4 regions of the Lysinibacillus sp. UBA5990 genome follow, and region 1 is predicted to be linked to each of the others. Evidence: riboswitches for the same ligand, from Rfam matches in the RefSeq annotation. Region 1 holds a riboswitch; each other region holds the start of a gene.

Region 1 (5,724 bases):
GCATCTGGTTTTTTGTTTTATGAGATTTTAAGAGAATTAATTTATGGGGTAATCTAGCCCTCTACCACCACTACTAGTATTTGGCAGGCATCATGCAATGAAATGTGCTAATGTGACAGATATAAACACACGGATAAGCGCTTATTTTTTCTCTGCCACCAACATTAAAAACATAGGTTTTTCAAAACCATTCAAGAATACATAAAAAGTAACGTACAAAAAGAGTAATTCTGAAATAAACGAACCTATTTACATAAGCCTTTTCCCCATTATTTTACCACCTATGCTACTTAAATATGAAAGGATTAGCTCCCAAAGGATTGAAACGGTGATAAATCCGAAGAAGAAGGGAAGTAAGCTTTCAGTAGCTGAATGTCCAATAGTTGTACATGCTACACTGCTACCAACCGTTGCGAACCAAACGATTGCAGTTGGTGCAGAAACTACTAACCAAACGCCTGTAAAAAAATAGGCCCATAATGATGTCTTTTCAATCGCTTCTCCATGTAAATCTAGCTTTTTAGGCGCAAACGTATCTCGGAAAGCTTGGAAGGTTAAAAGGCAAAGCATGATTTAAATGACATGAAAAATATCTCTTGATCTTAGTTGTTGGGCTTACATTTGTCATCTCACCCATCATAGAATTTGTTTATTCAAAAAAGGTTAGATAATTGATAGTATTCGTTCAAGCAAAAAGGGGGAATCATTTTGTTAAAAACAGTACAAATTATTTCATCAATGATAGGCATCACGCTTTCCATTTACGGACTTATGACACATGATTATCGGTTAAACTTTTTAATGATCCTTTTTCTAGGTTTATTTATGTTAACATTAGGAATTAATGAATTTCGGAGAGAGAGAAAATTATATGGTTGGTTTCTAGTCGGGGTATTTATCTTTTCTGTTTATGTGTCCATTCAAAGCTTCGTATTATTAGTCTAAAAAGTTGAATTCCGCACTTGATGATAATTCTGAGAATTTTTTCTAATTAAAAATATGTTGCAATTATGGATATTTTATTTTAGTATTTTAATATTGTGTCAAAAATAATATTTTTTCTTCTTATCAAGAGAGATGGAGGGACTGGCCCGATGAAATCTCGGCAGCGGAACTATTAAGTTACTGTGCCAAATCCAGCAAGCAATGTTCTTGATAGATAAGAGGAGCGTTTTAAATATAAGGCCTCTTCTTGTTATTTCAAGATGAGGCCTTTCTTATGGTGAAAAAATAAAAAACATGGCTGATTTTTAATATTTGGAGGTAGACAATGAAGAAAGAGAATCCATGGGCGCTAATCCCATTTGTTGTTTTTATGATTTTATTTATTGGTTCAGGGGTTATAATGGGTGATTTTTATGCGTTCCCTGTCATTGTAGCCATCAGTATTTCGGGTGCTGTAGCTCTAGCGATGAATCGAAAAGAATCGTTTTCCCGAAAGGTTGATATTTTTTGCCAAGGTGCGGGAAATTTAAATGTCATGCTGATGGTTATTATTTTTCTATTAGCAGGGGCATTTTCAGAGGTAGCGAAGGGGATGGGGGCCGTAGATTCCACTGTTAACTTTGCTTTATCGATTATTCCGCAAAACCTGCTTATCGTAGGTTTATTCATCATTGCCTGTTTCATCTCTCTATCCATGGGTACATCAGTGGGGACGATTGTTGCGCTGGCGCCAATTGGAGTTGGGATAAGCGATCTTACGGAGCTATCTATTGCTTTAGTGATGGCAGCGGTTGTAGGCGGTTCGATGTTTGGTGATAATTTATCTTTTATTTCAGATACTACTATTACTGCCGTTCGTTCACAAGGCGCGCAAATGAAGGACAAATTTAAGGTCAATTTTTGGATTGTAATGCCAGCAGCTATTATCACAAGCATTATTTTAGGGTTTATGACATCCGGGGAAGCAGCTCAAGTAGAGCATCTAAGCTATAATTGGATAAAAATTATTCCCTATGTTTTAGTTATTATTTTAGCGTTATCTGGAATGAATGTTTTCCTCGTTCTTGCATTAGGGATTATTCTCGCCGGTGCTGTTGGCTTAGCAGATGGTAGCTATCACATAATGAGCCTTATACAAAAGATTGGCGAAGGAATGGAAGGGATGTATGAAATCGCCTTTCTAGCTATATTAATAGCTGGAATGGTGGAGGTTATTAAATTTAATGGTGGAATTGACTTTTTGCTCCGTCTTGTAACGCGCAGGATTAAATCGCAGAAGGGTGCTGAATTTGGTATAGCTGGCCTTGTGGGTCTAACTAATTTATCTACGGCTAATAATACAATTGCTATTTTAATTGCCGGGCCGCTTGCCAAAAATATTGCTGACCAGTATGAGATTGAGCCGAGAAAGTCCGCAAGTATTTTAGATATTTTCTCCTGTACAGTCCAAGGTCTTCTCCCATACGGAGCCCAATTCCTTGTAGCCGCAAGCGTAGCTAAAATATCGCCAGTTAGTATCTTGCCGTACTCTTTCTATCCAATTCTTATTGGTATTTGTGGTATGATAGCGATACTCATTGGATACCCGAAAAAAAAGAAAGCCTAAACTTTATTTTCAGACTGTAGACAAAAGCCGTTGAGAAGTTCACTCTCGATGACTTTTGTCATTTTTAATATTTGGTAATATACTACCAAATTCAACATACTCTTTGAAGGTAGATGCTCTCTAAACCTAATTGATCATTCGTTAACATTTCTAATTGTTCACGCTCATAGATTTGATTTTTCGTCATCGAAGCCCTTTACAGTCGAAAATAACAAAGCCCAGTTGCTCTATTAATTGGAGCCTGGGCTTTGTTTAAGTATTTGGAACGAGCTGTTACTTTCTTGCCTGAATTAAAGTAAACCAATCATTGTCGTTGAACTTGCCAGAAACATTGTATATGGGCTGATAGAATCCTTTTGTATCATACATATACGAAAGCTCAATCGATTCAATCTCAATTTGGTCTCCTTTTTTTATAATCAGGTCTTCCTCCTGTACGAGTGCGTTATACTTTATTTGAGGAAAATCGCCTTCCTTTATTCGTTCATATATTTCTGCAGGAGACAGTATATTTACCTCCCGTATAAATTGATTTTCATGAAGACTGTATGTTAATGAATAAATGTGACCATCCGGCTTTAGGCCAAGACTGGCCTCTCCAGTCCAGTAATCTTTATTTACATCAGGACGGTCTGGTAACGTCCATTCAAATTCACCATCCTCCTGTACAGCAAATTCTGCATCTTGAGGTGGTAGTATAGAAAGTTCATCCATCAATGACTTCGCCTTTTCTTCTTGCCCTTCAGCTGAAGTTTGCTCCGGCGAATAATTATTCTCGGTTAACCACCATTGTCCCTCTGAATTATTTGTAACCAATGTATACGGGACCCCATTTTTATCTTCCACTAGCGTTTCGTCATTTTCCTTGGCATCAGATGCATTCATCTCTGATAACCCTAGTTTCTGTTGTAATAGGTCTTTTACGTCATCCTCTTGAATGATTTTCTTATAGACAGGAGCAACGATGGGTGCTGCGCTTAATTCCAATGATGTGGATACATGAACATCTGACATTTTTGATTTTGTATATGCGTTTATTGCTAGATGACCAAACTCCTGTTGGGCGTAGACAATGTTCATAACGATAAAGATTAAGCCCATCAATAGAGGTATAGCAAGGTTTCCAATCAGTGTTTTTACCTTTACCTTTTTGTTATGGACAATAGAAGTGACAAGTTTGTATAATTGGTAGCCAATAATACCGCCAAGTGAGTTATTGATTAAATCATCAAGCTCAAAAATCCCTGCTCCTGAAAGTGCTTGATAAGTTTCGATAGAGGCTGTCGCACCTACAACTACTAGAAGAAGCCACTTAAACTCTTTAAATTTAGCCATAAGTAAAGGTAAAAACATTCCTAATGGTACAAACATTAATATATTAAATAGACAATTTTGGAGATCACGTAAAGAGTATTTTTTCCACGCGTCTATATAACCGCTGAATGGCTGAAGGTTCAACTGCATGAAATGTGAAGTTCCACGGCCAATCACTGTTAGCTCCAAAACAAATACAATATATCCGATAAAGACTGCTCCAAGAAGAAGCTTCTTTACAGGAATTTGTTTTTGGTGATCTGATCGTCGTCTTTGATAATAAAAGAAATAAAGTCCAATTAGTAAAAATTCAAGGCCAATAATTATAATGACGGGCAGCATCAAAATTTTGATGTTGCTCATGATTTCAGTAATTCCCAAGATGTGATACTCCTTTTTCTGATGATGATTTTCAAATGCTATATGCCAGATAATTCTCAGTAATGTCGACCTTCATTATTGTAAATGGAAATTATTAATAATTAGAGAGAATATTTATGAAGATTTCTTAAGAAAAGGGAAAGCCCAAGCACGCAATTATTTTGTGCTTGGGCAGTTAACTTGTTCGTTATAGACAATAAACTTGATTGTTAATAAGGATTTTGATCGCTCTTTAATGTATAAACAAAAATACAATAATAGGGATTATTAATGATGGCAGAAGATTTAAGGTATTACATTTTTTTATGCCTAAAATACTTAAACCAGACGCTAATATCAATATACCTCCTATAATCGTCAATTCATTTAGAAGATCATTATTGATGGAATTCTCCATTAAACTAGCTATTAAATAAATGGAACCTTGCCATAGAAATAGTACAATACCTGCAACAGCTATCCCAATACCAAATGTAGTGGCTAAAACAACCGAAGTAATTCCATCCAATATACCGTTCGTGAGCAGATATGTATAATCTTGCTTTAATGCAGCCTCTATAGGACCTAATATAGATAATGACCCAATACAAAATAATAAAATCGCAGTCGATAATCCTTCAGCTAAATTCCCCTTAGAGTATTTATTCACTAAAGCATTAAATTTTGATTCTAAATTAAGTTTTTGACCTAATAATCCGCCTATAGCTAGACTGACAATAAAAAGTACCGGATATTTACTGGAAGGTAAATGTTGAACTAGAGCATTTATTCCTAATCCCATTGCTGCTAATCCCATGGCCTGCATGAGGATTTGATGGTATTCATCTTTTATCCCATTTTTAAAAATACTTCCAATGATGCTTCCGACTATAATCATCATTGTATTAAATATTGTTCCTAACATAATTCATTCTCCTTAAAAAAGTGTTCTTACGTAAAAAAATAAACCCTCCGGTAAGGGGAGGGTCAAGACTTTATTGGTATTTGTATTTCTGTTAAATAATCTTCTTTACTTCCTGAAATATAATGGTCAATTATGGTTCTTTCAATGGAATCTCCAATCACTTGGAAACCTTGATCTTTAATAAAATTCAGTAAGGCTTTATAATGTGCGGGAGAATGATTATGATTGCCGTTAAAATAAATACAGGCATATTTTCCTTCAGGAAGCGTGGCCAATAAAGGACTATGCCTATCCTCCTCCTCGACTAAAATAAATATTGAATTGTATTCATGAAACTGGTTATTTAATAGATGACGAATACTTACGGTTAGGCCAACGCCCCCAATAAATATAGAAGAATTCATATTCGACAAATTCTCTAATTGTCGCAAAGAAATTTCCAGTTGATGCTCGGAACTGATTTTTTCCATTAATCGTACGATTCTTCGCTCTTGTTTTTCCATTATGAATGGGACTCCCAATGCCTTTATCTCTCGTGCCCATTTAATATCCTTAATTCGATCTTGGAACCTTC
Region 2 (5,724 bases), on a different contig from region 1:
CATGCCAAATGATATGGCGACGTTTAATACCCATAGCTGTGTAGGCTTCGACAACGCCCGAATCAACTTCTAAAAGCGCTGACTCCATCAGTCGTGCAATATAAGGAGCCGTATAAACTACAAGCGGAACAATAACGCCTTTAACGCCAATCGTTGTACCGACGATAACCTTTGTAAAAGGTAAAATGAAGAATAGTAAAATGATGAATGGCACTGAACGGATAATATTAATGACTAAATTAAAAAATTGATAGAAAAATTTATTTTCGAAGGATTGACCAGGTCGTGTTAAAACAATTAAAAGTCCTAAAGGTATACCAATTAGAATCGAAAAGAATAATGAAATTCCGACCATTTGAAATGTTTCGATAATTGCTTTGCCAATAACCTCTGACCAATCATTAAAGAAATTATTCATGGATCTCTCCTCCTAACTCTTCCACAGTAACGCCATTCTCTGCAAAATAGGTTAGCGCCTTTTGAACAATGTTGGGCTCTCCGTTTAAATGCACCACAATATTACCAACAATGCCATTTTTTAATTCAATAATATTGGCTGTTAAAATGTTTGGTTGTACATCATATACTTTGCTGACTTCAGCCAATAATGGCTTACCAGTACTTTCTCCAAGAAATGTTAAACGAATGACGCTACCTGAAACATTTAACTGCTCAATAAGAGAAGGAGTTAAGTTACGTTGTGAAATGGTACTTAAGAACTTTCTTGTAGTAGGGTGTTGTGGTTTTGCAAAGAGCTCGATAGCCGTACCAAATTCAACTACTTTCCCTGCTTCTAGAACAGATACCTCATCACAAATTTTCTGAATGACATTCATTTCATGTGTAATCAGTAGGATTGTAATTCCTAATTCACGATTAATTTTTAACAATAGTTCAAGAATAGCCTCTGTAGTCTCAGGATCAAGCGCACTTGTTGCTTCATCACTAAGTAAAATTTCAGGCTCTTGTGCTAAAGCTCGTGCAATTGCGACACGTTGCTTTTGTCCACCTGAAAGCTGATTAGGGTAGCTATCTAGCTTTTCTGTTAAACCTACAATTTCGGCATATTTAGCCACACGATTTTTGACGTCTGTTTCGTTATATCCAAGTAGCTTTAAGGGAACTGCGATATTGTTATAAACGGTTGCTGTCTTTAAGAGATTAAAATGTTGAAAAATCATACCGATCTTTTGTCGTGTTTGACGTAAGTCATGAAGTGAAAGGGTAGTAATATCCACATTGTCAATCAAGACTTTGCCTGCTGAAGGACGCTCTAGTAAATTAACACAACGAATCAGCGTACTTTTACCAGCACCGCTATACCCAATTACCCCATGAATTTGTCCTTTTTTTACATGAAGATTGATGCCATCTACAGCCTTTATACTGCCTTTTTTCGTCTTATATTCTTTTGAAATATTTTGTAATTGAATCATCAGATTGGTTGCTCCTTTCTTAACTTCTAAAAAGCAAGAATCTGCGCGGTTTCCATAGTGGAAATTTGGCAGATTCTTTAGCTTATCGCACGTATTACCAGCTAGGGATTACAGAACCTTTGAATTCCTCTTCAATGAAGTGGCGAACTTCATCAGATTGATAAGCCTCAATGAACTTTTTAATCGTTGGGTCGTTTTCATTTTCTGCACGAACGACAATGTAGTTCACATATGGAGAGTCAGTAGATTCTAAAAGAATAGAGTCCTCTTGCGGATTAATGCCAGCTTCCAGCGCAAAGTTAGTATTAATAGCAGCTACATCTACTTCACTAAGCTGTTTTGGAATTTGTGCAGCTTCTAATTCTATGAATTTTAAATTCTTTTTGTTTTCTTCCACGTCACGAACGGATGCTGTTAAGTCCGCTCCATCTTTTAATTTAATATAGCCTGCCTCTTGTAAAACAAAGAGAGCACGCGCTCCATTTGTTGGGTCATTCGGTAAGCCAAATGTTGCGCCTTCAGGAACGTCATCCAATGATTTATATTTTTCAGAGTAAATACCCATTGGATTTAAAATTGTTTTGCCAACCGGTACTAAATCTGTATCGTGATCTTTATTAAATGTATCGAGGAAAGGCTTATGCTGATAGCTGTTTGCATCAAGATCACCTTCAGCTAAGGATGTATTTGGTAAAACATAATCAGAAAATGATTTTAGTTCTACTTCTAGACCTTTTTCCTTTGCGACTTTAGCAGCTACCTCTGCAATTTGCTCATGAGGTCCTGAAGTGACACCCACGACAATTTTATTTTCATCGATAGCTTCGCTTTTTCCTTTACTATCTTCTTTAGAGCCACAGCCCGCTAGTGCTGCTACTAATGTAAGACTTGCTAAACCTACTAAAAATTTATTTTTCTTCTTCATGAAAACGACCTCCAAAAATTGTTTTATCGGTTTTTGAAAATAAAAAAAACTCTCTTACAAATTAAGAGAGGCTCATGAAAAAAGTCCTCTCTTATCTATCAAACGAATTTCGTTTGCAGGATTTAGCACCTTCCTTCATAAAAGGAGGTTGCCGAGCTTCATAGGGCCAGTCCCTCAGCTACTCTTGATAAGAGATTCATATTATATTTTTGTATTTCCGATAGAACTAATATAATTTATAGGGTATAGTAAGTCAATAAATATTTTTAAAATTTTTTATATTGTTATAATATTTTGTCGCGAAGGAGGGTGAAGAATGTCCGTAAGAGTTAATTATGGCATAGGTTCATTTGGTAAGGTGATTAGTGCTCGTCTCCTCATGGGAACAGACATTATTGAAGGAATTGAGGCACTTTGTGAAGAGAATAAAATTGAATCGGCAACCATAATTAGTTGTATTGGTAGTTTTCAAAAAAGTAGCTTTGTTTATTTAGTACCAGATGAAACTTCCCACATTAAAGTTCGATTTAGTGATGTGGTCGAGAAAGAGGGGCCACTCGAGTTTATCCAAGGTTCAGGAGTTGTTTGTAAGCGTGATGCACAATATGAAACGCATTTCCATGGTTCCATGAGTGATCAATGGGGAGTGGTTTCAGGCGGTCATTTTATAAAGGGCGGAAATATCGTCATAACAGCAGATGTAGTGCTGGCAGAAGTTCAAGGCATTCAGCATATCCGTCAGTTGGACGATGAAACAGGTCACATGCAATTTTATCCATTAGAACATGGATTAGATCTTCCAAGGAAAATTGAAAAATAGTAAGTCCTGTAGCTAGAGAAAGCTACAGGACTCCATTTTGTTCCATGCTAAAATAAGTTCAATTGCTCAATTCTATGGATGGCTTCTCGTAAACGTTCCTCGCTTACAAGCAAGCCAATACGCACATAGCCTTCCCCATATTGACCAAAGCCATTACCTGCGGCTACCGCAATATCAGCTTTATCGAGCAATATATCAGCAAATTGTTCGCTAGTAAAACCTAATGGGACAGGGAGCCAGGCAAAGAAGGAGCCCTTTGGTGCCGTTACTTGCCAGCCAATTCTATGAGCTTCTTCGGTTAGAACATTTCGACGACGCTCATAGGTAGCTCTTAGCTCATCTGCACATTCCTGCGAAGAGGTCAGTGCAATAGCTGCTGCGTGTTGAATAGCAGGGAATTGACTACAAAACAAATGATCTTGAATAAGATTAATCGCGGCAATCAAATCAGAATTGCCTACAGCAAAGCCTATGCGCCAACCTGCCATATTATAAGTCTTTGATAATGTGTACATTTCGATTCCAACTTCTTTTGCACCATTTGCCTGTAAGAAACTAATAGGTTTATTGCCATCAAATCCAATCGCACCATAAGCAAAATCATGTGATACGATGATATTATGCTCCTTAGCAAAACGAATGGTTTCTTCAAAAAATTCAAGTGTTGCTGTACCACCAGTAGGATTATTTGGGTAATTTAAGTAAAGTAACTTGGCTTTTTCCTTAACTTCTTTAGGGAGGGCATCATAATCAGGTAAGAAATTATTCTCAGCAAAAAGAGGCATTACTTCAAAATTTACATCACCTAATACAACTCCAGATAAGTAGTCTGGATAGCCTGGGTCTGGTAATAGCATCGTATCACCAGGATTTAACACAGCCAAAGGTAGCTCAACAAGACCAATTTTTGTGCCACCAAGAATGGCTACTTCAGTGTCGGGATCAATCTCCACATCATATTCCCGTTTATAAAAGTCAGCAGCGGCTTGACGTAATTCGCCGATACCACGGAATGGCGAATATTTGTGGTTTTGAGGATTTTCAGCTGCTTCCTGTAATGCTTGGATGATATGAGTAGGCGTAGGTTGGTCGGGATTTCCTTGCCCAAGATTAATCACATCACGTCCTTCTTCCAGGGCATTGTTTACTTTTTGGACGAGCGCCGCAAAAAATTGAGTGGGTAATTGCTGTAGTTTTTTAGAGAATTCCATGCATGATCACCTTTTTCAGAATATAATAATTATTATTGAAGAATATGAAGCAAATAGTAGTACTTTTTTTGTTAATTGTCTAGACCCTTTATAGACAAAGGATTGAAATACTCTAAAAAACCACAGGCGACCAATAAGCGACTAGATTACAGTATTTTATTAAATAACTCTATCGCTGTTCGTTTATCTTCTTTAGTCAAGTGGCTATAGGTATTCATTGTCAATCCTACATCACTGTGTCCTAATTGTTCTTGAATTATTTAAGCTGCTGAACGTGAATTAGCACATATTATTGATATTGTGATAGTTTCGCAAATAATTTATTACTTCTGAAAAGGGCATCTGCTCTTAACTGTCTGGGAGCTTTAATAAATTAAATAAAAAAATTAATAAATATAAAGGGTTTTATCAAATAATGTAGAATATTACATTTGTAAGGAATAATTCAAATAATTAGGAGGTGTGTGATGTGAAAAAAGCAAAGAAATTATTATTTATCCCTTTTGCTACGATTGCGATTTTAGCTATTTCTACTTTCGGTACACCAACTGATGCATTAGCTAAGCCTGGTCATCCTTTGTGTGGTGGTGCAGGTCCTTGTATTGTCGCGTGATGTTGTTAGATTATCAATTTGAACAAGAGATTGCCAAATCAACATGTAAATACTTAAAGTCACATTCACTTGGGTGTGGCTTTTTATTATGGCTTGAGAGTAGTTTTCGTGTATATCGGAAACAAGCAATTGAGACTACTAAGTTGGTAGTTTTTTTATAAATTTAATAACTTTCCTAATACTTTAATTTATCCTTAAAAAAGGATTATTGAGTGGTCTATCTTTAATAAAATCAGGAGACTTCAAGTGACCAAAAAAGCGACCAAACGACTGAATAAATATAAATTAGTTTACTTTTAGATGTAGTATAATGAAAATCAAAAGAAGGAAAGTGTATTGAAATACACACTTTGGAAGTCGAATAAACTCTAATGTACACGTAATATGAAAGGTAGTACTTTTTTTTGTTAATTGTCTAGAGGAGGAATGAATATGAAAATCGGTTGTATTCAGTTAAACATTGGCTTCGGCAAAGTAGAAGAAAATTTTACACGGGCAGAGGACAAGATTCGTAAAGCCGCAAAACTAGGGGCAGAAATTATTGTGCTTCCGGAAATGTGGAATACGGGCTACGCACTGGAGAAGCTTCCAGAATTGGCGGACGTTAACGGTGAGCGTACAAAAGCATTTTTAGCACACTTAGCGAAGGAACTTAGTGTACATATTGTCGGTGGCTCTGTTTCCATAAAAAAGGGCGACAAGTTTTACAATACGATGTA
Region 3 (5,724 bases), on a different contig from region 1:
TACAAATTCAAATAATTCGAAATTTAACTTAAAGAAAATTGTAACGCATATATATACTTTACACAAGAAAAATCTTTCTAGGAAGGACATTTGTTTTCCCTAGACGTGCAAAAGAAATCGGTTTCATTCCTTTTACTATACGTTTTTTTAGTTTATCCATAAGATTTGAACAAATATTGACTCTTTACTCTCAAACTTTGATGTCTTTCTTCTATTATATATGTATGTTCAGACACCCATAAACCAGCTAAATAAATAAACTACTATAAAAAAGGCTCATTCCCTGTAGCAGCAGAGAATGAGCCTAAATATATGAGGGATTATTTAGCTCGCTTTTGAAAGCAATTGAAAACGATATTGTGTTAAAGCTTGTTGAACAATACTAATTTCTTCTTCTGTAAAATTTGGTATTGCATACGTACGTTCTACTAATTGAAATGTACCATATTTCAAATAAAATTCTGTTGCTGGAAGCTGTATGTGGCTCACACCATACTTCTCATATGTCTCATAAACTTCCTTAACCATATAGCCATTATCATTTGCGCAAACCTGTTCCTGATACGCTGAATGACCGAAAATTTGCTGCCATTTATGTTCCACTAATGTAAGGATGTGTTGAATGGATTGATTGTTAACAAATACACGACCTTCATTTAGTTCATAAATTAGATAAGATGCAATGTTTTGCGCACTATAGAGATTACCCATTTTAAACACTCCTTTATCATTAGTTTTTTGAAGAGTAGCCACTGGCTATGTAACTACTCTCCTATCTATTCAAAAGTGGGGGAGCACTTATGAAAACATTTACCTTTTCAACAAGGTTTTTCCGTACACTTAACTTAATTCCAAGTATATAACAAGGTTTTATTAAAGTCAATAATACATATGAAATTACTCGGTATTATTTTTTAAAAGGTTCTGATAATTACCGGATGAGACAGTTGGTTAATGTAGCAACGTTTGACGTATACCAAATGAGGCTATTCGAATGAGAAAATACGTAAACGCTACAACATTCGCCTGTCATTCTATTAAGCTTCTACTGTTTGTTCTGTTGTTGCTGTTGCCTGAGTAATAGCCTGCTCTAAATCTGCAATGATGTCCTCCACTGCCTCTAAACCGATTGATAAGCGAATGAGCGATTCGGTTACGCCAGCTTGTATTAGTTCATCTGCGGATAATTGTTGGTGTGTAGTAGATGCTGGATGGATAATTAGCGACTTAGCATCCCCTACATTTGCCACATGTGAAAACAGCTTTACATGATCAATAAGCTTTCGACCTGCTTCACGTCCACCTTTAATGCCAAATGTAAGCACTGAACCGAAGCCATTTTTTAAATACTTTTTCGCCAACTCATGTGTTGGAAAATCTTCTAGGCCATTATAATTTACATATTCCACAGATGGGTGGTTACGTAAATATTCAGCCACAGCTAAAGCATTTTCATTGTGTTTAGGGATACGCAAATGAAGCGTCTCTAAACCTTGTAATAGATTGAAAGCTGCATCTGCACTTAATGTTGGTCCAAAATCACGTAACAACTGTACACGCAGCTTTGTAGCAAAAGCTGCAGAAGCTGTATCGATTCCATAGCGTAAACCATGGTAAGAAGCATCCGGCTCTGTAAAGCCTGGGAATCGCCCACTAGTCCAATCAAACTTACCAGCGTCTACAACAACACCACCTAAAGTTGTCCCATGACCACCTATCCATTTCGTTGCTGAATGAACTACCACATCCGCACCGTAGTCAATTGGTGTAGAACCATAAGGAGAAGCAAATGTACTATCGATAATTAATGGTAAGCTGTTGTCATGTGCAATCTTAGCTACAGCTTCAATATCTAAAACCTTTAAGCTAGGATTACCGTAAACTTCAGCGAAGACAGCTTTTGTTTTATCGGTAATGGCAGCCTTAAAATTCTCTGGGTTTGTTTCATCTACAAAAATCGTTTTAATACCATAGTTTGGTAATGTATTAGCGAATAAATTATACGTACCACCATATAAAGAACTAGCAGCTACAATTTCATCTCCTGCTCCAGCTAGATTTAAAATAGAAAATGCAATAGCTGCTGCACCAGATGAAAGTGCTACTGCTGCTGTTCCACCTTCTAATAAAGCCACACGCTTTTCAAAAACATCCACTGTCGGATTCGTAATTCGCGTGTAAATGTTCCCCGCCTCCTCTAAAGCAAAAAGACGTTGCGCATGAGCAGTGTCTTTAAAAACGAAAGCAGTTGAACGGTAGACAGGAACTGTTCTAGAACCCGTCACAGGGTCTGGCTCTTGACCACCATGTAACAGTAATGTTTCTGGTTTAAAATTTGTCATTGTGTACCTCCATTTGGTTATTTTTTTACGATGGTACCGGAGATGAGGAGGATTTTTCTGTAGAAAACAAAAACCCTCTTCAGCTAAGAAGAGGGTTGCGGTTGCAAGTTTTCCTCCCCTTATCTGCCAGATCCAAGTAAGAATCTGTAGGAATTAGCACCTTAGTAAGTTCATCACCTACTGGTTGCCGGGCATCATAGGGCCTATCCCTCCGCCGCTCTTGATAAGAGTATGAGATTCAATTTCCATCGTTGTTACAAAGTATAAGCATAGAGTTTTTTTCTGTCAACATCTAAATTTTATTTTTTCCGAAACTTCTGTCTGCTCTTTTACGTAGTAAGAACGCATACACTATTTTAGAAAAAAATTTGAAAGGAGTATTTTTATGGTAAAAGCCGTGATCTGTTTTCTAGTTGTCGGCTATTTGATTGGCTGTATTCACGGTTCTAAGGTGGCACAATTTTTATCCGGGGTTGATTTAAAAAAAGCTGGTCATGGCAATGCTGGTGCCTCTAATGCTACGCTTTCACTCGGCTGGAAATATGGCGTTTTAGTAGCTCTTATCGATATTGGCAAAGGCGTCGCAGCCATCGTCGGTGCACATTTTTATTTAGCAGATGCAACACATTTAACAGCAGAACAAACATGGCTCCTCACCTACTTGTTAGCTGCAGGGGTTATTTTGGGGCATAATTTCCCTTTTTATATGGGCTTCAATGGTGGAAAAGGGACTGCCTCTATCATTGGAATTTTACTTGCGGTTGATTGGAAGATTGGTTTATTTGCACTTATTCTTTTTGTTATTTTATCTTTTGCAACGAACTATTTAATTGTTGGGGTATTAGAATTTTACCTCGTTTTTTGTACAGCTACTTATTTATGGATTCCTGGGCTAGGTCCGATTATTATTGCCATTCTACTTTTTGGTATTGCTATTATTTTGCACATTGAAAATATTCAACGTTTAATCAATGGAACCGAGCCTAAAGTTACTGCTGCCTTCAAGAAAAAGAAATAATATTTTTTAGGAGGTATTTGTATTTTTTATGACCACAAATTATCTCTTTAATTACTATTAAAGCTGTAAAACAGACATATTTCGCTTCCTTTCATTCTATACAATAAACGGATGAATTCTTATCTTAAGAAAACATTATATTGACCGATGTTATGGATAATAACTGTCATTTTTATGTAGACGTAGAAGGGATGAGAAAATATGTCTTCACCTAAACAAGCAACAATGAAGCGTAATTTAAAGCCTTTATGGATTGGGTTGGCTTTTGCTTTATTAATTATCATTATTTTTTTACCTAATAACGGTGAGCTACCTGTAGCTGGGCAGCGCGCTTTAGCCATTTTAGCTTTCGCGGTTATCCTGTGGGTAACAGAAGCCGTTTCATATCCTGTTAGCTCTGCAATGATTATTGCACTCGTCACTGTTTTACTAGGACTTGCACCATCCATGGATGACCCAACAACACAACTAGGTACCGCTAGCGCCTTAAAACTATCATTAAGTGGTTTTAGTAATTCTGCCGTGGCCCTAGTAGCAGCGGCTCTTTTTCTAGCAGCAGCCATGCAAATTACCAATTTGCACAAACGACTTGCTCTTTGGATTCTTTCACTTGTAGGAACAAAAACAAAAGCCATTGTTTTCGGTGCTATATTAGTTTCAATTGCCCTTGCATTTTTTGTTCCTTCGGCTACTGCACGTGCTGGCGCAGTAGTCCCTATTCTTCTTGGGATGGTTGCAGCATTCGGTTTACCACGTGATAGTCGACTTGCTGCTTTACTCGTTATTACTTCTGTACAAGCCGTCTCCATTTGGAATATCGGTATTAAAACTGCGGCAGCGCAAAATATGGTTGCTTTAAATTTCATCCAAGAGCAATTTAATGTGAATATTTCATGGGGTGCTTGGTTACTTTATGCTGCCCCATTCTCGATTATTATGTCAGTAGCCTTATTTTTCATTATGATTACGCTTATAAAGCCTGAGACGAGCAATATTGAAGGTGGTAAAGAAGTTATCAAGAGACAGTTGGCTGAGCTTGGACCGTTAAAAGCACCTGAGATTCGATTGATCGTTACATCATTAGTTTTACTATTTTTCTGGGCAACGGAAGGCAAGCTTCATCCATTTGATACAACAACGGTTACAATTATCGCCATTGCTGTACTACTAATGCCTAAAATCGGCGTTTATTCGTGGAAGGAAGTTGAACCTCATATTCCTTGGGGAACAATCATTGTCTTTGCAGTTGGTATTATGCTCGGAACTATTTTACTAAATACAAAAGGTGCAGCATGGTTATCAGATAAAGTTTTTGGTTCACTTGGTCTAGATACTATGCCAATTCTTGCTACGATTGCTATCGTAACATTATTTAATATTCTTATTCATTTAGGTTTCGCTAGTGCAACAAGCTTAGCCTCTGCACTTATACCAGTGTTTATCGTGCTAGCTTCCACATTAACAGCTAATGTTGATCAGGTTGGTTTTGTTATCGTACAACAATTTGTTATTAGCTTTGGTTTCCTATTACCAATTAGTGCACCGCAAAATATGCTTGCCTACGGTACAGGAGCGTTTACAACAAAGGATTTCCTGAAATCAGGTATTCCATTAACGATTCTCGGCTTCCTCCTAATTTTGCTGTTCTCTGCAACTTATTGGAAATGGATTGGCCTACTATAAAGCATTAATCGTTTTAGATAAATTTATACACTAAAAGGCCTTGAGGGAGCAGCTGTCCTTCAAGGCCTTTTTATTAAAACTCTATTTTGATAAAGCTGGATCTTTCATTGTTCCACTTTTTGCGTAATTAACATGCCATGACAGCGCTTTTTCAAGATCATGCGGTGTATGATGTCCACCAGTTGCCTCATTAGCGTCATTAAAGTATTGCCATAGCTGCTCACGATAATCAGGGTGTGCACAATGATCAATAATTAGCCCTACACGTTCTTTCGGAGCAAGCCCACGTAAATCAGCCACTCCCTGCTCTGTTACAATAACATCAACATCATGCTCTGTATGATCCACATGCGATACCATTGGGACAATGCTCGAAATATTGCCACCCTTAGCATAGGATTTAGTCACAAAAATACCTAAGCGCGCATTGCGGGCGAAGTCACCCGATCCCCCGATACCATTCATCATTTTAGTGCCAGAAACATGTGTAGAATTAACATTTCCGTAAATATCAACTTCTAATGCCGTATTCACTGAAATCAAGCCGAGTCGGCGAATAATTTCTGGTTGGTTAGAAATTTCTTGTGGACGCAGTACTAATTTATCCGCATACTTTTCAAAATTTCCATAAACACGGTTTCCTACTTGTTCAGAGAGGGTAATGGAAGTAGCAGAAGCAAA
Region 4 (5,724 bases), on a different contig from region 1:
ATCTACAACCTTATAGCCATTGTTACTTAAAATAATATCAACAAGGTTTTTTCCAATATCGTGCACATCACCTTTTACAGTAGCAAGCACCATTTTCCCCTTACCCGCACTCTCCTCGTTCTTCTCCATGTATTGCTCTAAATGTGCAACTGCAGCCTTCATCACCCCAGCAGATTGTAAAACCTCTGCTACGATCAATTGGTTATCATTAAATAAACGACCAACCTCAGCCATCCCATTCATTAAAGGTCCATTTATAATATCAAGAGGTGACTCAAATATTTCCCGAGCAGCCTCTAAATCAGCAATAAGTCCTTCTTTGGTCCCTTCCAATATATAGTAGGCTAAGCGACCTTCTACAGTTTTCGGAATATCCGCTTCGGTCTTTTCCTTCTTTTTATCACGATAAAAATCCGTAAATACAGCTAATGTTTCATCATTTGTATTAAATAACAAGTCATTGGCTAGTTTAATTTCCGCTTCTGGAATCGATGCATACCGTTCTAGCTTTTCAGTATTGACAATGGCATAATCTAAACCAGCCTGTGTACAATGATAAAGATATACAGCATTGAGAACTTCGCGTCCAACCGGTGGTAAGCCAAACGAAATATTACTAACTCCAAGCACCGTTAATGCACAGGGCATTTTTTCTTTAATGAGACGAATTCCTTCAATTGTTTCAAGTGCTGAACCAATATATTGCTCATCCCCCGTTCCTACTGGGAACATTAATGGGTCAAAAATGATATCTTCAGGTTGCATTCCCCATTTTTCTGTTAGTAATTGATAGGAACGTTCGGCAATTTCAAGCTTCCGATGACGATCGACTGCCATCCCTGTTTCATCGATTGTTCCCACAACTAACGAGGCACCGTACTTTTTCACTAATGGCAATACTGCATCAAACCGTTCTTCGCCATCTTCTAGATTAATAGAGTTAATGATGGCCTTCCCTTGCGAAAACTTGAGTGCCTCTTCAATAACCTTTTCGTCTGTGGAATCAATAACAAGTGGAACCTTAACTTTTTTCACGACCTCCTGCATAAAGCCACGGATATCTGCTAACTCATCACGATCTGGGTTCGCCAAGCAAATATCTATAACATGTGCACCATTTTTTACTTGCGCCCTTGCGATCTCAGCCGCTTCCTCAAATTTCCCATCAATAATTAAGTTTTTGAATTTACGAGAACCAATAACATTTGTTCTTTCCCCAATAAATAAAGGACGCATAGTATCATCGTATAAAAGTGGCTCGATACCTGATACTGCGTGACCATGCGTTTTTTTTGGTAGCTGACGAGGCTTTTCATCTTTTAAAACTTCACGAATAGCCGTAATATGAGCTGGAGTTGTACCACAGCATCCACCCACAATATTGAGCCAACCCTTTTCCGCAAATCCCTTTAATTTTTGCGATAAAGATTCTGGAGACTCATGATAACATCCTTCTTCATCAGGTAGGCCTGCATTCGGATAACAGCTAATATACCCCGTTGACAGGTCTGCTAATGAACGGATATGATCCGTCATAAATTCAGGTCCCGTCGCACAGTTTAAGCCCACTGACAATGGTTGAATATGCTCGATGGAAATATAAAAAGCATCAATAGTTTGTCCTGCAAGAGTAGTACCCATGGGCTCAATTGTTCCAGAAATCATAACTGGTAGCTCTTTACCAGTGACCTCGAAAGCACGAGTTACCCCAAGGGTACCTGCTTTTACATTTAACATATCCTGACTTGTCTCTAGCAATAGCACATCAGCCCCTGCTTCAATCAATGCCTTTGCCTGCACAAAGAAATTCTCTTCTAATTCATCAAATGTAATACCGCCTGTTACTGACAACGTCTTAGTTGTTGGGCCCATTGCGCCTGCAACAAAGCGGGGCCAATCTGAAGTCGTATAATTATCAACCGCTTGGCGAGCAATTTCGACTGCACGTTTATTAATTTCTTCCGCTTTTGCACCTAGATTATATTCATTTAATACAAGAGGTGTTCCACCAAATGTATTTGTACAAATAATATCTGCCCCTGCCTCTAAATACTTATGATGAATTTTCTCAATGACATCAGGTCTAGTAAGCACTAGATTTTCATTACAACCATCTAGGTCCTCCCCTCCAAAATCATCTGCTGATAAATTTTCATTTTGCAGCATTGTTCCCATTGCGCCATCAAGAATTAGTATTCGTTTATCAAGTTGTTCTTCAATTAAGTGCTTAGCCATTTATACTTACCCCTTTTTTCTGTTCATCCAATTGCTCTATATATTTCATTAATTCTAATGTCACATCGTAGCGTAAAAATGGTGTAATAAGGTAAATGCCGTTGAAATATTGCGCAGCCACTTCTACTAATTCCTTGGCAATTGCAATGCCCTCAAGTGTGGCGCGTTCCTTATCTTCACCACATGCTTTCATCCTTGATAAAGCGTCTTCAGATAATTTTATGCCTGGCACCTCATGATGTAAAAACTCTGCACTTTTATAACTCGTAACGGGCATAATACCAAGATAAATCGGTGCTTGTAAATGCTTCGTTGCTTCATATATTTCTATAATTTTTTCCTTTGTATAAACAGGCTGTGAAATGAAATAGTCTGCCCCATGCTCAATCTTTTTTTCTAAGCGTGCCACAGCACGATCTAAAACACGAACATTTGGGTTAAATGCAGCAGCCACAGAGAAATTTGCCTTTTTCCGTAGTGGTTTCCCTGAGAAAGAGATCCCTTCATTTAATTGCTTAATTAGTTGGATAAGCTCCATAGAGGAGACATCGTATACGCTAGTGGCACCAGGAAAATCTCCAACTTTCGTTGGGTCACCCGTAACAGCTAGCACATCATGAATTCCTAAGGCATTTAACCCCATTAAATGCGATTGCAGACCAATTAAATTACGATCTCGACAGGTAATATGTGTCAAGGGGCGTACGCCATTATTACTCTTCAATAAGGCCCCCATTGCAATATTGCTAATACGTGGAGATGCCAATGAATTGTCTGCCATCATAACTACATCGGCACCTGCCTCATATAGTTGTTTGGCCCCTTCAAGAAATCCTTCTATTTCTAAGTGTCTAGGTGTATCCAACTCTACGATGACCGAGCGTTCACGCTTTACTTTTTCATGAAGTGGTTCAAATTTAGCTGGCTCGGCATCACGAACAATCTCAATCTTTGCAGGCTTCGCATGCTTTTCACTAACTGGTGATAGCTCTTCTAAATACTTCTTTGCAGCTGCAATATGCTTTGGTGTCGTACCACAACAACCCCCAATTAGGCGAACACCCTGATCACGCAGTTCAACAGCAGCGCGACCAAAATAATCAGCCTCCGACTCATAAACAACACGCCCGTCCTCTAAATCTAATAGCGAAGCATTTGGATAGGCTGACATAAATGCCTTTTCCGGAAGTTCTACACCCTCAAACGCTTGAATCGTATGATATGGACCTAGACGGCAATTGACACCAACAATATCTGCACCAAGAATCTCTAACTCATGTAGCGCATGATTTAAAGACATACCATTTTGTAGAACACCAGGCTCATGCATAGATACTTGAGCAATTATCGGTATATTAGTTTTGGTGCGTAGCATTTTTAAAGTCGCTGTTAATTCTTCAAAATCATAATAAGTTTCGAGTAAAAGGCCATCAGGATTTCCTGCAAGTAACACACTCGCCTGTTCTTCAACGGTCGCTAATATGTCATCTAAAGTTGCATCGCTTTTACGAATGCCACGAATTCCACCAATTGTTCCTAAAACAAATTGACTGCCATCTGCTGCAGCTCGCTTGGCAATAGTAATAGCTGCTTCATTAAATTGTTGGACACTTGATTCTAATCCATAGCGAGCTAATTTAATGGCATTGGCACCGTACGTATTCGTTTGAATAATATCAGCACCAGCTGCGATATATTCTCTATGAATCTTTTCAATTAATTCAGGTCTCTGAACATTCATTTCCTCATGACAATACTCCAATCCATAGCCATACAACACTGTGCCTATTGCACCGTCTGCCGTCAATACATGTGTTTTTAATCTTTCAAGCAATCCCATAAAACTAGCCTCTCTTCCTCTATTTCTGTATAATAAAAAGCCTTCTTTTATATAAAAAGAAGGCTTTAACGACTCATCATTATTGTTCCTTCTCATCTTCGACTCAACGGTCTTCTGGATTTAGCACCTGACAAAAAGTTGGTTGCTGAAGCTTCAATGGGCCAGTCCCTCTGCTTCTCTTGATAAGAATTATTAAGTATGAATTTTTTAAATAATTAAAAGAATCATATCGTTTACAGACGAATGAGTCAAGACTATTTCACATAACAAAGAAATTTTTCGTTTAAAAACTTAGAAGTTGGATAGTTCTTCCGCAAGCTCTTCACCAATTTTTTTCCCATTTTGAATGCAAGCGCCGATACCTACTCCAAAATAAGAGCAACCCGCTATCGATAAATTCGGATAGTTTTCATTCAGCTCTAATAGTAAGCCTTGCAGCGCTTCCCGGTGAGCTAAGTCATATTTAGGCATTTGATCAATCCACTTTGTGACATTCACAACGGTTGGCTTTTCATCAATTCCTAGGCTTTTGCGAACATCTTCTAATGCGACGGCTGCCAATTCGTCGTCATTCATTTTACGTAACTGCTCATACGCCGGATTAATACTCTTATAGAATAGGCGAACAAGTAGCTGATTGTTTTTCGATGTATGCTTCCACTTGCGACTCGTCCAAGTTGCTGCATTACAAGTGACATCAGAATTATGCGATACAATATAGCCTGTTCCATCCGCAGGTAAGTTTGCATCAGGCACATCAAAGCCTAGATAAATAGTAATGGCTGATGCTGTAGTAAACTGATCAAAATAATGTGTTAAGGAGTCATCCTGCAATATACTTTGAACCGCTTCATTCGGTAGCGCTAGAACAACATAATCTGCCTCAATGTTTTGTCCATTTGCTAGGGAAAGCAAATATTGGTTCCCCATTTTTTGGACATGATTTGTGGCTACCCCTTTAATGATATCTACCTCTGTTAATGTCTGTTCTAATCGCTCAATTAAAGAGGATAATCCATTTTGAAATGAAATAAATTTTTTATTAGCAGCTTTAACAAATTGCTCACGATTCGCATCAAAACCTTTTATGATACTTCCATAGTCATTTTTATAGTCAATTAAATACGGTAAAGTGGAGGCAATAGAAAGTTGATGTAAATCACCAGAATAGACACCTGCTAGAACAGGTGCAATTTGATTTTCTACTAGCTCTTCGCCAAGATAATAAGTTAAAAATTCCCCTATCGAGCTTTCTTTTGTAAAACCTGCATTGGGTAACGTTAAATCTTTTAAAGCTTCTTGTTTGGCCTGATCAGAGATAAGTGTGCTTTCCTCAAGAGATGCCACACTCATAGGTATACCGAAAGTAGAATCCGCTGGAATGGCGTGCAACTCGTTATTTGTATAAATATAGGATATACCTGTTTCGTTGTAAACGAGATGATCTTCAAAGTCTAGCTCTTGCACTAGCTCCATTACACCTTTATGGCGAGCTACAATAGAGTCAGCACCAGTTTCCATAATAAAACCTTGTTCATAGGCTGAGCATAATTTGCCACCTAAATATGTATTTTTTTCTACGAGCACTAGCTGAACATCTAAATTTTTTTCCTTCACTTGACGCTGTAGATAATGCATTGTGCATAACC

What was found. Region 1 has a riboswitch for S-adenosylmethionine ahead of B3D94_RS21105 (Na+/H+ antiporter NhaC family protein). Riboswitches for the same ligand answer to the same signal wherever they lie in the genome.
Region 2: linked by a shared signal. The riboswitch ahead of B3D94_RS04380 (MetQ/NlpA family ABC transporter substrate-binding protein) and the one ahead of B3D94_RS21105 (Na+/H+ antiporter NhaC family protein) in region 1 are both predicted to bind S-adenosylmethionine.
Region 3: linked by a shared signal. The riboswitch ahead of B3D94_RS07245 (O-acetylhomoserine aminocarboxypropyltransferase/cysteine synthase family protein) and the one ahead of B3D94_RS21105 (Na+/H+ antiporter NhaC family protein) in region 1 are both predicted to bind S-adenosylmethionine.
Region 4: linked by a shared signal. The riboswitch ahead of B3D94_RS12150 (bifunctional homocysteine S-methyltransferase/methylenetetrahydrofolate reductase) and the one ahead of B3D94_RS21105 (Na+/H+ antiporter NhaC family protein) in region 1 are both predicted to bind S-adenosylmethionine.

The regions. Positions count from the first base shown of each region.
Region 1 is NZ_DJAY01000015.1:1,690,768-1,696,491, reverse strand. Features, by position in the region: gene B3D94_RS21115 (LysE family transporter) at 250-570, opposite strand; gene B3D94_RS21110 (DUF3953 domain-containing protein) at 709-945, shown strand; SAM riboswitch class I at 1,063-1,166, shown strand; gene B3D94_RS21105 (Na+/H+ antiporter NhaC family protein) at 1,271-2,551, shown strand; gene B3D94_RS21100 (VanZ family protein) at 2,825-4,246, opposite strand; gene B3D94_RS21095 (DUF554 domain-containing protein) at 4,479-5,150, opposite strand; gene B3D94_RS21090 (MerR family transcriptional regulator) at 5,213-5,724, opposite strand, start outside.
Region 2 is NZ_DJAY01000007.1:18,988-24,711, forward strand. Features, by position in the region: gene B3D94_RS04370 (methionine ABC transporter permease) at 1-418, opposite strand, end outside; gene B3D94_RS04375 (methionine ABC transporter ATP-binding protein) at 411-1,436, opposite strand; gene B3D94_RS04380 (MetQ/NlpA family ABC transporter substrate-binding protein) at 1,531-2,361, opposite strand; SAM riboswitch class I at 2,450-2,555, opposite strand; gene B3D94_RS04385 (PPC domain-containing DNA-binding protein) at 2,678-3,181, shown strand; gene B3D94_RS04390 (pyridoxal phosphate-dependent aminotransferase) at 3,229-4,392, opposite strand; gene B3D94_RS04395 (hypothetical protein) at 4,862-5,005, shown strand; gene B3D94_RS04400 (carbon-nitrogen family hydrolase) at 5,438-5,724, shown strand, end outside.
Region 3 is NZ_DJAY01000010.1:109,377-115,100, reverse strand. Features, by position in the region: gene B3D94_RS07250 (hypothetical protein) at 325-711, opposite strand; gene B3D94_RS07245 (O-acetylhomoserine aminocarboxypropyltransferase/cysteine synthase family protein) at 1,038-2,342, opposite strand; SAM riboswitch class I at 2,459-2,572, opposite strand; gene B3D94_RS07240 (glycerol-3-phosphate acyltransferase) at 2,728-3,360, shown strand; gene B3D94_RS07235 (DASS family sodium-coupled anion symporter) at 3,562-5,043, shown strand; gene B3D94_RS07230 (succinate CoA transferase) at 5,125-5,724, opposite strand, start outside.
Region 4 is NZ_DJAY01000014.1:29,311-35,034, forward strand. Features, by position in the region: gene metH (methionine synthase) at 1-2,235, opposite strand, end outside; gene B3D94_RS12150 (bifunctional homocysteine S-methyltransferase/methylenetetrahydrofolate reductase) at 2,228-4,075, opposite strand; SAM riboswitch class I at 4,165-4,264, opposite strand; gene B3D94_RS12155 (protoporphyrinogen oxidase) at 4,367-5,724, opposite strand, start outside.